Regions from separate parts of the Nonomuraea sp. CA-141351 genome, predicted to be linked through region 2. Evidence: riboswitches for the same ligand, from Rfam matches in the RefSeq annotation. Region 2 holds a riboswitch; the other holds the start of a gene.
What was found. A riboswitch is a leader RNA that binds a small molecule or an ion and turns the genes downstream of it on or off. The one in region 2 is predicted to bind thiamine pyrophosphate.

Region 1 (4,844 bases), 5.8 Mb from region 2:
GCGCCGAGCAGCAGGTGGTCCATGAGGTCACCCAGCGACCTGGCCCGCTCGGCGATCGTGTGGACGGCCGAGCGGCGCTCCGGGTCGCTCATCTTGTCCCAGCGCCTGTCGAGCGTGCTGGCGAACCCGCGCACGATCGTGATCGGTGTACGCAACTCGTGGCTGGTCGTGGCGAGGAACAGGTCCTTGGCCTCCTCGAGCTCCTTGGCCGTGGTCACGTCACGGAAGTCGATGACCACCTCGCCGGTCTCCTCGACCCGTGCGCTCACGACGTCGAGCCAACGCCCGGTCTCCATCTGGAACGTGACCTTCTCGCCCGGCTTGGGCAGCGGGAACGGCGGCGGCCCGCCGATGACGGCCTCGGCGGAGAACGCGGTGAGCTCGGCGGCGGCCGGGTTCCACCGCACCACGCGGCCGGCCTCGTCGAGCACGGCGATGCCGTCGGCGCTGGCGTCGAAGACGGCCTGCTCGTGCGCCCGCTGCCGGATCGCCTCCTGGTAGGCGACCGCGTTGCCGACGGCGATGCCCGCGTGCCCGGCCAGCAGTTCCAGCAGCTCCAGTTCGAGGTGTCCTGGCGTGCTCTCGGCGAACAACGCGTACAGGGCCCCGTACGGACGCCCGCCGACGGCGGCCAGGCCGAGCGCGATCGTGTGCAGGCCGTTCAGCCGCGCCCACACCAGGTCGTCCAGCCCGTCCGACTGCAGCAGGACGGTCTTGCCGGTGCGTAAGAGCTTGTCCACGAGGCTGGTGCGCAGGTCCGTGGTAGTGCCTCTGATGGCGTCCGGCAGCTGGTACGTGCTGACCAGGCGTAGCCGATCGCCCTCGATCAGCACGAACCCGCCCGCGTCCGCCCCCGTGAGCTCGGTGAGGCTGGCCGAGATCCGGTCGAGCACGGCGGAGAGCTCCAGCTCGGAGTTGATGTCGCCGACCACGTCGGTCAGCCTGCGCACCAGCTGCGCCCTGCGGGCCATGCGGTTCCTGGCCAGCTCGTCGGCCCGCGCGAGATGGTGCACGCAGACGTATCCGGCCACGGCGCTGCCCAGGCGCAGCGCGCTGATGTCGACCCGCACGTCGAGGACGGTCCCGTCGTTGCGTAAGCGCTTGGTACGGACCGAGACCTGGCCTCCGGTGCGTACGCGTTCGAGCACGGCGTTGTGCTCGGCGGTGAGCTCGCCCGGCACGATCGGCGCCCGGCGCCCGAGCATCTCCTCCGCCGTCCACCCGAACAGCCGCTCGGCCGCCTCGTTCCAGACCAGCACGCTCTGATCCCGGTCGACGACCATGACGGCGTTGGGCGAACAGGCGAGCGCAGCACGAGCTATCTCGTCGTCACTCCCGGCCCATTCGTCCCCCACTCCTCCATAGTGCCCGTGGCAGGGTGAGTGCGTCGGGCGATCCGTCCGATACGCTGCGGTCACGGCGATTCTCGGTGGGTGGGAGGGTGGGTGCCATGTCGAGTGGTGATCTCGATGCCTTGTTGCGCGTGACCTCCAACACCTATCGAGGTGAGACACCACCTGACATCGCCTTCGGCACCTATGACGGCGCCGTCGGCAGGCTGGTCCTCGCGGTGACGGGCAAGGGCATCGTGGCGTGCAGCTTCGAGCCTGAGAACAATGTGTTCGAGCTGATCACGAGGCATGTGGGCACGTTCATCGGGCCGGACGCGCGCCGGCTCGACCCGGTGCGAAGGGAGCTGGACGCGTACTTCTCGGGCCGCCTGCGCGCGTTCGCCACGCCGGTGAACCTGACGCTGGCCACGTCGTTCGCCCGAACGGTGCTGCAGAAGACGATGGCGGTCCCGTACGGCACGACGACGACGCTGGAGGCGATCGGCGCGAGCATCGGCAGGCCGCGCGCGCTGCGGGCGATCAGCAACGCGCTGGCCTCCAACCCCGTCTGCGTGATCGTGCCGTGCCACCGGGTGGTGCGCGAGGACGGCGGGCTCGGCGACTACGCGGGCGGACCCGCGGCCAAGCAGCACCTGCTCAACGTCGAGAAGCGCGCCCCAGCGAGCCGATGAGCAGCGTCACCAGCGCGGCCACGATGGCCGCGCCGAGCGCGCCGTTCATCCACGGCTGCCGGGTGAAGCCGATGACCTCGCGGACCGACTGCCAGATGGCGTCCCACTGCGGGACCGTGGGCGTGGAGGTCGTCAGCCAGTACGCCACGAAGCCGAGCGCCCACGGCACCAGCCTCGACCAGCGCGAGGGCGCGTTCTCCGCGGTGTTCCAGTCGCGCGAGCCGCCCAGCACGAAGTAGTCCACGGCCAGCACCGCGAACATCGGCACGAACACCGCCCCGATCACCCCCAGGAACGCCCCGTACGAGTTGACGTCCACGAACAGGGCGATCGCGACGGTCAGCACGCCGATGGCGGCGGAGAGAATGCGCCGGTCCACGCGCGGCATCAGGTTCTGCAGCGAGACCGTGGTGGAGTAGACGTTGGCGAACGACTGGTCGGTCTCGCGCAGCACGAGGATGGCGAAGAACAGCGCGCCCAACGGCACGGCGACGAACGGGCCGAACACCGACGTCCCATCGGCCTGCACCACGTCCGCCCCCGCCATGGCCACCGCGTACACGCCGAGCCCCAGGCAGGCCACCTGCGCCAGCGTGTAGCCGCCGACCACACCGGTGAACGCGGCCCTGCCCGACCTGGAGTGCCGGGCGAAGTCCGCCGCCATCGGCACCCACGACACCGACAGCGCGATCACGTAGTCCACGGCCGGGGCGAACGCCGTCCAGGACCCGCCGGTGTGCGCGGGGGCCCGGGTCAGGAAGAACCAGGCGAACCACACCAGCGACACGATCACGCCGATGGTGACGTACCGCCGCAGGATCCGTACCGACCCGAGCGGCCAGATCGTGAGGGCGGTGGTCAGCGCTCCCGCCACGATCACCCACACCTGGTACGGCACCGCCCCGAAGATCGCGCCGGCCGCCTTGGCGATGACCCACAGCTCGAACGCGCCCCAGCCAATCATCTGCACGATGTTCAGGACCGTGGGCACGTACGAGATCCTCGCCCCGAACAGCCCACGCAGCAGCACCATCGCGGGCTGCCCGGTCCGCGTGCCCGGGACGGCGGACAGGCCGACCATGGCCGTGCCGATCAGGCTGCCCACCACGACGGCCACCAGCGCGGCGGCCAGGCTGAGCGGTGCGTTGCCGAGCGGGTCGAGCAGGAGCAGCGCCCCGGAGAAGCCCAGGAGGCTGACCCCGAGGTTCGCCCAGAGCGCACCCTGATCGAGCACGCCAAGGGTCTTGGGCGGCCTGCCCTCGAGAGTCAGGGGAACTTCGTCGGCGACATGCGTCATCGCACACTCCCTACGCCGGCATTACCCGGACAGGTTCAGGCGGTCGGCAGCGGATCTCTTGCTGCCCTCTCAGCCCGGAACCCCGAGCTCCCGCGACGATCTGAAGTTAGCGCCCTCATCATGCCCTAGTGGCGGCAGAAACGCCACAGGGAGGCTTTACGCGCTCTTTTGGACCTTTTTATGCCACGAAGGGCGTTTGACCAGTCTCACTGACCATCGGGCGCCGCGCGTACTCCCACGACTGCATGCCGCCACCGACGTTGACCGCGTCGCGCCCGAGCTGGTTGAGCCAGGCCGCGACCTGCAGGGACCGGCCGCCGACCCGGCAGACGACGTAGACCGTCCGGTCACCGGGCACCTCGTCGACCCGCCCTTGGATCTGGGTCATGGGGATGTGGACTGCCTCCGGCGCGTGCCCGGCGACCCACTCTTCCTGCTCTCGGACGTCGAGCAGGTAGGCGTCGTCGGGAATGGCACTGGCTTCTATCTCAGGAACGGTCATGACTCCATCATCTCGCGCCGCGCGTCGTAGGCGGCACGGGCCGTGGCGATCTCCTGCTGGTGCTCCTCCGTCCACGTGACCAGCGCCTTGATGGTCTGGTGAAGGGTACGGCCGAGCGGTGTCAGCGCGTAGTCCACCCTGGGCGGCACGACGGGATGGACCGTGCGGCTGACCAGACCGTCGCGCTCGAGCTGGCGCAGGGTCACGCTGAGCATGCGCTGGCTGACGCCGTCGATCTCGCGGCGCAGCTGGGTGAAGCGCAGGGTCTGGCAGTCGAGCAGGGCGATCACGAGCAGCGACCACTTGTCCGCGACGCGGTCGAGTATCTGCCGGACCTCGCAGTCCTCACGCGTGTCCCACTGGCGTACGTCGTAGTCGTCTTCCACGGTGCTGTCGCAGTAACCGAGTGATTCCAAAGTGCCTTCTTCCATGACATTTCATGGTCGCCGATGATGTGTCCGGTTACAAGAGATAACCGACCTTCCTAGAAGTAACCGGGAGTTTGTCATGCCTGCTCGCTCTTGGGGCGTGCTGATCGTTCTGTGCGGAGCCATCTTTCTCGAGGGCATCGACGTGGCCATGCTCAACGTCGCCCTCCCGTCCATCAGGGCCGACCTGGGACTGTCCACCGGCGTGCTGAGCGGGGTCGTGAGCGCGTACGTGCTCGGCTACGGCGGCTTCATGCTGCTCGGCGGCCGGGCGGCGGACCTGCTGGGCCGGCGGCGGATGTTCCTGATCTGGCTGGGGGTGTTCCTGGCCTTCTCCGGGCTCGGCGGATTCGCTCATGAGGGGTGGGTGCTGCTGGTGGCCAGGTTCGTCACGGGAGTGGCCGCCGCGTTCATGACCCCCGCCGGGCTCTCCCTGCTCACCACGACCTTCCCCGAGGGCCCGCAGCGGAACCGGGCCCTGCTCATCTACGCCGGCACGGCCGCGGGCGGCTTCGCGCTCGGGCTGGTGATCGGCGGCCTGCTGACCGCGTTCGGCTGGCGCTGGGTCTTCTTCGCACCCGTCCTGCTGTCGCT
Region 2 (4,844 bases):
GCCCGGCAGGACCACCTTCCTGATGAACGCGCCGCGCCCGAGATCGACCGTCTCGGCCAGCTCGACGTAGCGGCTGTCGATGCTGCGCAGCCCGTTGTGGGTGTGGATGTAGATCGGCACGAGCACGCCGACGGCGATCACCGTCACCTTCATCACCTCGCCGATGCCCAGCCACAGGATGAGCAGCGGCATCAGCGCCAGCGCCGGGATGGCCCGCTTGATCTGGATGGGCCCGTCGACGACGGCCTCGCCCCAGCGGCTGAGGCCGGACACGAGCGCGAGCACCGTGCCGAGCGGCACGCCGATGGCCAGGCCCAGCACCACGCGCTGGACCGAGGCCAGCAGGTTGTCCTGGAGGCGGCCGTTCTCGATCAGGTCGGCCGCGGTGGTGACCACGGTCCAGGGCGCCGACAGGAACCGGGGGTCGAGCAGGCCCGAGCCCGATGCGGCCGCCCAGAGCGCCAGCAGCAGGAACGGGCCCAGCAGGAAGCCGAACTTGATCGGGCGGCGGGGGCGCAGGCGGCGCCGGTTCCGCGCGGGAGCGACGGCGGCCGGCCGGGAGGTGACGAGTGTCATCATGCGCCGCCCTTCAGCGCGTCCGCCTGCACCGACTGGAAGCGCAGGTCGTACAGGTCCTGTGCCTTCAGCGGCGGGTTCCCCGTCTCCTTGGCCAGGATGTCGATGGTCTCCTGGTGCCTGGCGACGGCATCCGACCAGTCGCCCGGGATGTCCGGCTCGCCCGCCAGGTCGACCAGGTACTGGCCGTCGGCGGCGGACAGGCCCTGGTCCTTGACGTAGTAGCCCTCGATCCACTCCTTGGGATGCTCGTAGACCCAGCGCGTGGCTCGTGCCCAGGCGGCGACGTACTCGCGGATCGCGGCGGCCTTGGCCGGGTCCTGCAGGGTGACCGTGCGCACGTAGAGGTGGCCCGGGTCGTCACGCAGACCGTGCCGGATGGTGGTGGCGCCGTCCTTGCCCCACTTGGCGGCGTACCGCTTGATGTTGACGCCGCCGATCGGGGCCACGTCCACCTGCTTGGAGGCCAGCGCGTTCGGGTAGACGTCGCCGGTGCTCGGCAGCTCGACCAGGGTGACGTCGTCCTTGGTGAGCCCGGCCTTCTTCAGCACCTTGAGCACCAGCGCGCCCTGCGCCTGGCCAGGGCTGTATGCGATCTTCTTGCCGCGCAGGTCGGTGAGGGTCTTCACGCTCACCCCCGGCGCGATGCCCAGCTCGTACGTCGGGTGGTTGAGCGGGTCCTTGCGGAACTTGGAGGCCACGATCTTGACGGGCAGGCCGGTCCAGGTCGCGTGGATGGGCGGGATCTCGGCGACCGCGCCGACGTCCAGCGCGTCCGCCCGGAACGCCTCGCTCGTCTGTGGCCCGCCGCTGATGTTGGCCCACTCGATGTCGAACGAGAACTTGTCGATCTGGCCCGAGAGCTGGAGCGCCACCTTGGTCGGCGGGTCTCCGACGATCAACTTGGTGCCCTTGGGCACGGAGGCCGGCAGCGGAGCGTCCGCCGCGAGCGTTGACGCGGGCCGTTCACGCTCGCCGCTCTGACCGCACGCGGCCATCGCGGCGAGCAGGAGTACGGCGAGCGCCGGTCTTAACAGGGAGGAGACAGGCATACGGAATGGTCCTTGTCGTGGGACGGCAGCAAGCCCGCACTCACGATAGGCACGCCCCGACCGCAAAAGCAACATTTCCTACCGATTTATCGGGTATTCTGCTGGTGTGCTCTGGAGGTGGGGAGGGGAGCGAGTCTGCTAACGTCGATCACGACGCGGGGTGCCCGGGCGCCGGGCTGAGATCACACCCGTCGAACCTGATCTAGTTCGCACTAGCGAAGGGACGTCATCGTTGACTTTCTCCGAGAAGATCTGGACGCGCACGGCCACGCTGCTCGACGCGATCCACAACCACCCGTTCAACACCGCCCTCCGCGACGGCACCCTCGACCGGGACCGCTTCGCGTTCTACCTCGTCCAGGACGGGCGCTACCTCGTGGCGTACTCCAAGGTGCTCGCGACCGCCTCGGCCCGCGCCACGGACCCGGCCGACGCCGCGTTCTTCGCCCAGAGCGCGCACACGGCGCTGGTCGTCGAGCGCGGCCTGCACGCCGGTTACCTCGAGGAGTTCGGGCTGACGGCCGGCCAGACGGAGGGGATCGCCACGTCGCCGACCTGCCTGGCCTACTCGTCCTACCTGCAGGCGACGGCGCTCGCCGCCCCGCTACCCGTGCTCGCCGCCGCCGTGCTGCCGTGCTTCTGGGTGTACCAGGACGTCGGTACGGCGCTGCTCGAGCGTACGGCGGGCGCTCCCGGCCACCCGTACCGGACCTGGATCGCCACCTACTCCGACCCGTCCTTCGCGGCCTCGGTGGAGCAGGCCAAGGCGCTCGTGGACCGGCTGGCCGAGCTCGCCGACCCGGCGACGCTCCAGGCGATGGAGGAGGCGTTCTGCCGGGCCACCGAGTACGAGTGGATGTTCTGGGACAGCGCCTGGCGCCTCGAGACCTGGCCCACGGCGCGATGGCTGGCCTGACACCCCGCCGTCACGCGAACGACTCGCTGAGCTCCCTGCGCAGCTCGCGGGCCTGGTGCAGGTAGTGGCGCGCCAGCGCCGTGCGCCCGGCCGACCGGTACAGCTCGCCCAGCGTCTGGTAGGTGTCGGCCTCGCCGCTCCGGTCCCCGAGCTGCTGGAAGATCACCAGCGAGCGCTCCAGCTGGTCGGAGCCGTCCGACCGGTCGCCCCTGGCCACCTGGAGCCCGCCCAGGTTCCGCATCGCGTACGCGCCGCAGTGCCGATCCCCGAGCGACTCGAAGATGTCCAGCGCGTGCCCCTGGAACCGCATGGCCCTGTCGGACTCGGCGACCAGGTCGTACATGCGGCCGAGCTGCATCGACACGCAGCCCTCGCGGTGGGCGTCGCCCAGCTCCTCGGCCAGCCGCAGTGCGTCCCCGAGCCACCTGGAGGCCTGGCGCACGTCACGCAGCGACAGGTGGACGCGCCCGATCGCCTGCCGCGCGTACGCCTCGCCGCTCCTGTCCCCGATGGCCAGGAACATGGCCAGCGCGTGCCTGAAGGACCCGAGCGCCCTGAGATGCCGGCCGGAGAACTGGTTGACGGCCGCCAGCCCGCAGATCGAGATCGCCTCGCTCCGCGTGTCGCCCAGCTCGTGGAAGATGGCTCGCGCCCGCCGGAACATGTCGCCGGCCTCGGCGTACCGGTCCTGGTAGAGGCACACCTGGGCCAGGCCGCGGAGCATGGCCGCCTCGCCGTGGCGGTCGCCGGCCGCGCGGGCGCTGTCCAGGGCGACGCGGTGCGTGACCTGCCACTCCTCCAGGCGGCAGTGCAGATCGAAGTACGGGACCAGGGTCGCGGCCAGCCCCCACGCGGACTGCGCCAGGCCCGCGTCGGCGGCCAGCCGTACCGCCTCCACCAGGGACTCCCGCTCGGCGTCGAACCACGACAGCGGCTCGGCGGTCAGGCGGCCGAGTGTCTCCCGCTCCAGGCTCCAGCGGGGCGCCCCGTCGGACGTCAGCCCGAAGAGGGTGGTCGGCAGCCGCGTGGCGGCGTGCTCGGCGGCGGTCAGCCAGCCGCCGAGCACCCTGATGAGCGCGTGCCGCTCGGCCCCGTCGACGGTCGGGCCGCCCGCCTTCTCCTTCGCGGCGCAGCGGACCAGGTCGTGCAGGCGGTAGCGGGGCTGGCCGACGGGGTCGGTGCCGGCCAGGCGCAGGAGGTTCGCGTCCACGAGGGTGTCGACCACGGTCTCCGCCCGGTGCCTGTCGAGCACGGCGTCGGCCACCCAGCCCGGCACGGAGTGCGAGCCGAGCAGGCCGAGCGCGCGGAAGGCCAGGGCCGCGTCGCCGGGCAGCCGCCGGTAGCTGAGCTCGAACGAGCCGCGTACCTCGAGGTCGCCTGCGCGCAGCTCGTCGAGGCGGCTCGTCTCGTCGTCCAGCCGCTGCCGCAGCACGCTCAGCGGCCAGCCGGGCCGCCCCGCCAGCCGGGCCCCCGCCACCCTGACGGCCAGCGGCAGGTGGCCACAGGAGCGCACGATCGCCTGGGCGGCCTCGCGCTCCCCGGCCACCCGCTCGGCGCCGACGATCTTGCCCAGCAGCTGCTCGGCCTCCGCGGGCGGCAGCACGTCGAGCTCGAGCTGGAGGGCGCCCGGTAACTCCGCGATCCGCCGCCGGCTCGTGACGAGCACCGCGCAGCCGTTGCCGGGCAGCAGGGCGCGCACCTGCGCGGTGTCGGCGGCGTCGTCGAGGAAGACCAGCATGGGCCGCTCGGACAGCAGAGAGCGATAGAGCGAGGCCCGCTCACGCAGCGTGGGCGGCAGGGCCGGCTCCGCGACGCCGAGCGCCCGCAGCGCCTCGGCCAGGAGGTCGAGGGGGTCGGCCGGAGTCGCGTCGGTGCCACCCAGGCACAGATAGAGCTGCCCGGCCGGATACTCCGCCCGTAAGGCGTGCGCGCAGTGCACGGCCAGCGCGGACTTGCCGACGCCGGGCTGCCCGGTCACCACGGCGATCGACGGCGGCCCGTCCTGCGGCGGCTCACCCGCCGACAGGGCACGCGTCAGGGCCGCCACGTCCTCCGCCCTGCCGGTGAAGTCCGGCACGTCCGCGGGGAGCTGGTGGGGCGCGGCGACGGCGGGCGCCGGGGGAGGATCGCCCGCCGGCACGGGCGTGGGCGGGGGATCGCCCGCCAGCACGGAGGCGTGCACGTCACGTAATTCCTGCCCAGGCTCGATGCCCAGGTCGTCCACGAGCTGCCGCCTGATCGTGGTGTAGGCGTGCAGCGCCTCGGCCCGCCGGCCGCTGTGGTGCAGGGCGAGGATCAGC

Region 1: another riboswitch for thiamine pyrophosphate. It lies ahead of ACQPWU_RS00345 (purine-cytosine permease family protein); the one in region 2 lies ahead of tenA (thiaminase II).

What each region holds. Positions count from the first base shown of each region.
Region 1 covers NZ_CP191982.1:68,205-73,048, forward strand. The annotation lists gene ACQPWU_RS00335 (PAS domain S-box protein) at 1-1,355, opposite strand, end outside; gene ACQPWU_RS00340 (methylated-DNA--[protein]-cysteine S-methyltransferase) at 1,451-2,023, shown strand; gene ACQPWU_RS00345 (purine-cytosine permease family protein) at 1,989-3,320, opposite strand; TPP riboswitch at 3,311-3,424, opposite strand; gene ACQPWU_RS00350 (rhodanese-like domain-containing protein) at 3,499-3,822, opposite strand; gene ACQPWU_RS00355 (winged helix-turn-helix transcriptional regulator) at 3,819-4,253, opposite strand; gene ACQPWU_RS00360 (MFS transporter) at 4,330-4,844, shown strand, end outside.
Region 2 covers NZ_CP191982.1:7,076,740-7,081,583, reverse strand. The annotation lists gene ACQPWU_RS33455 (ABC transporter permease) at 1-579, opposite strand, end outside; gene ACQPWU_RS33450 (ABC transporter substrate-binding protein) at 576-1,628, opposite strand; TPP riboswitch at 1,775-1,869, shown strand; gene tenA (thiaminase II) at 1,861-2,544, shown strand; gene ACQPWU_RS33440 (BTAD domain-containing putative transcriptional regulator) at 2,555-4,844, opposite strand, start outside.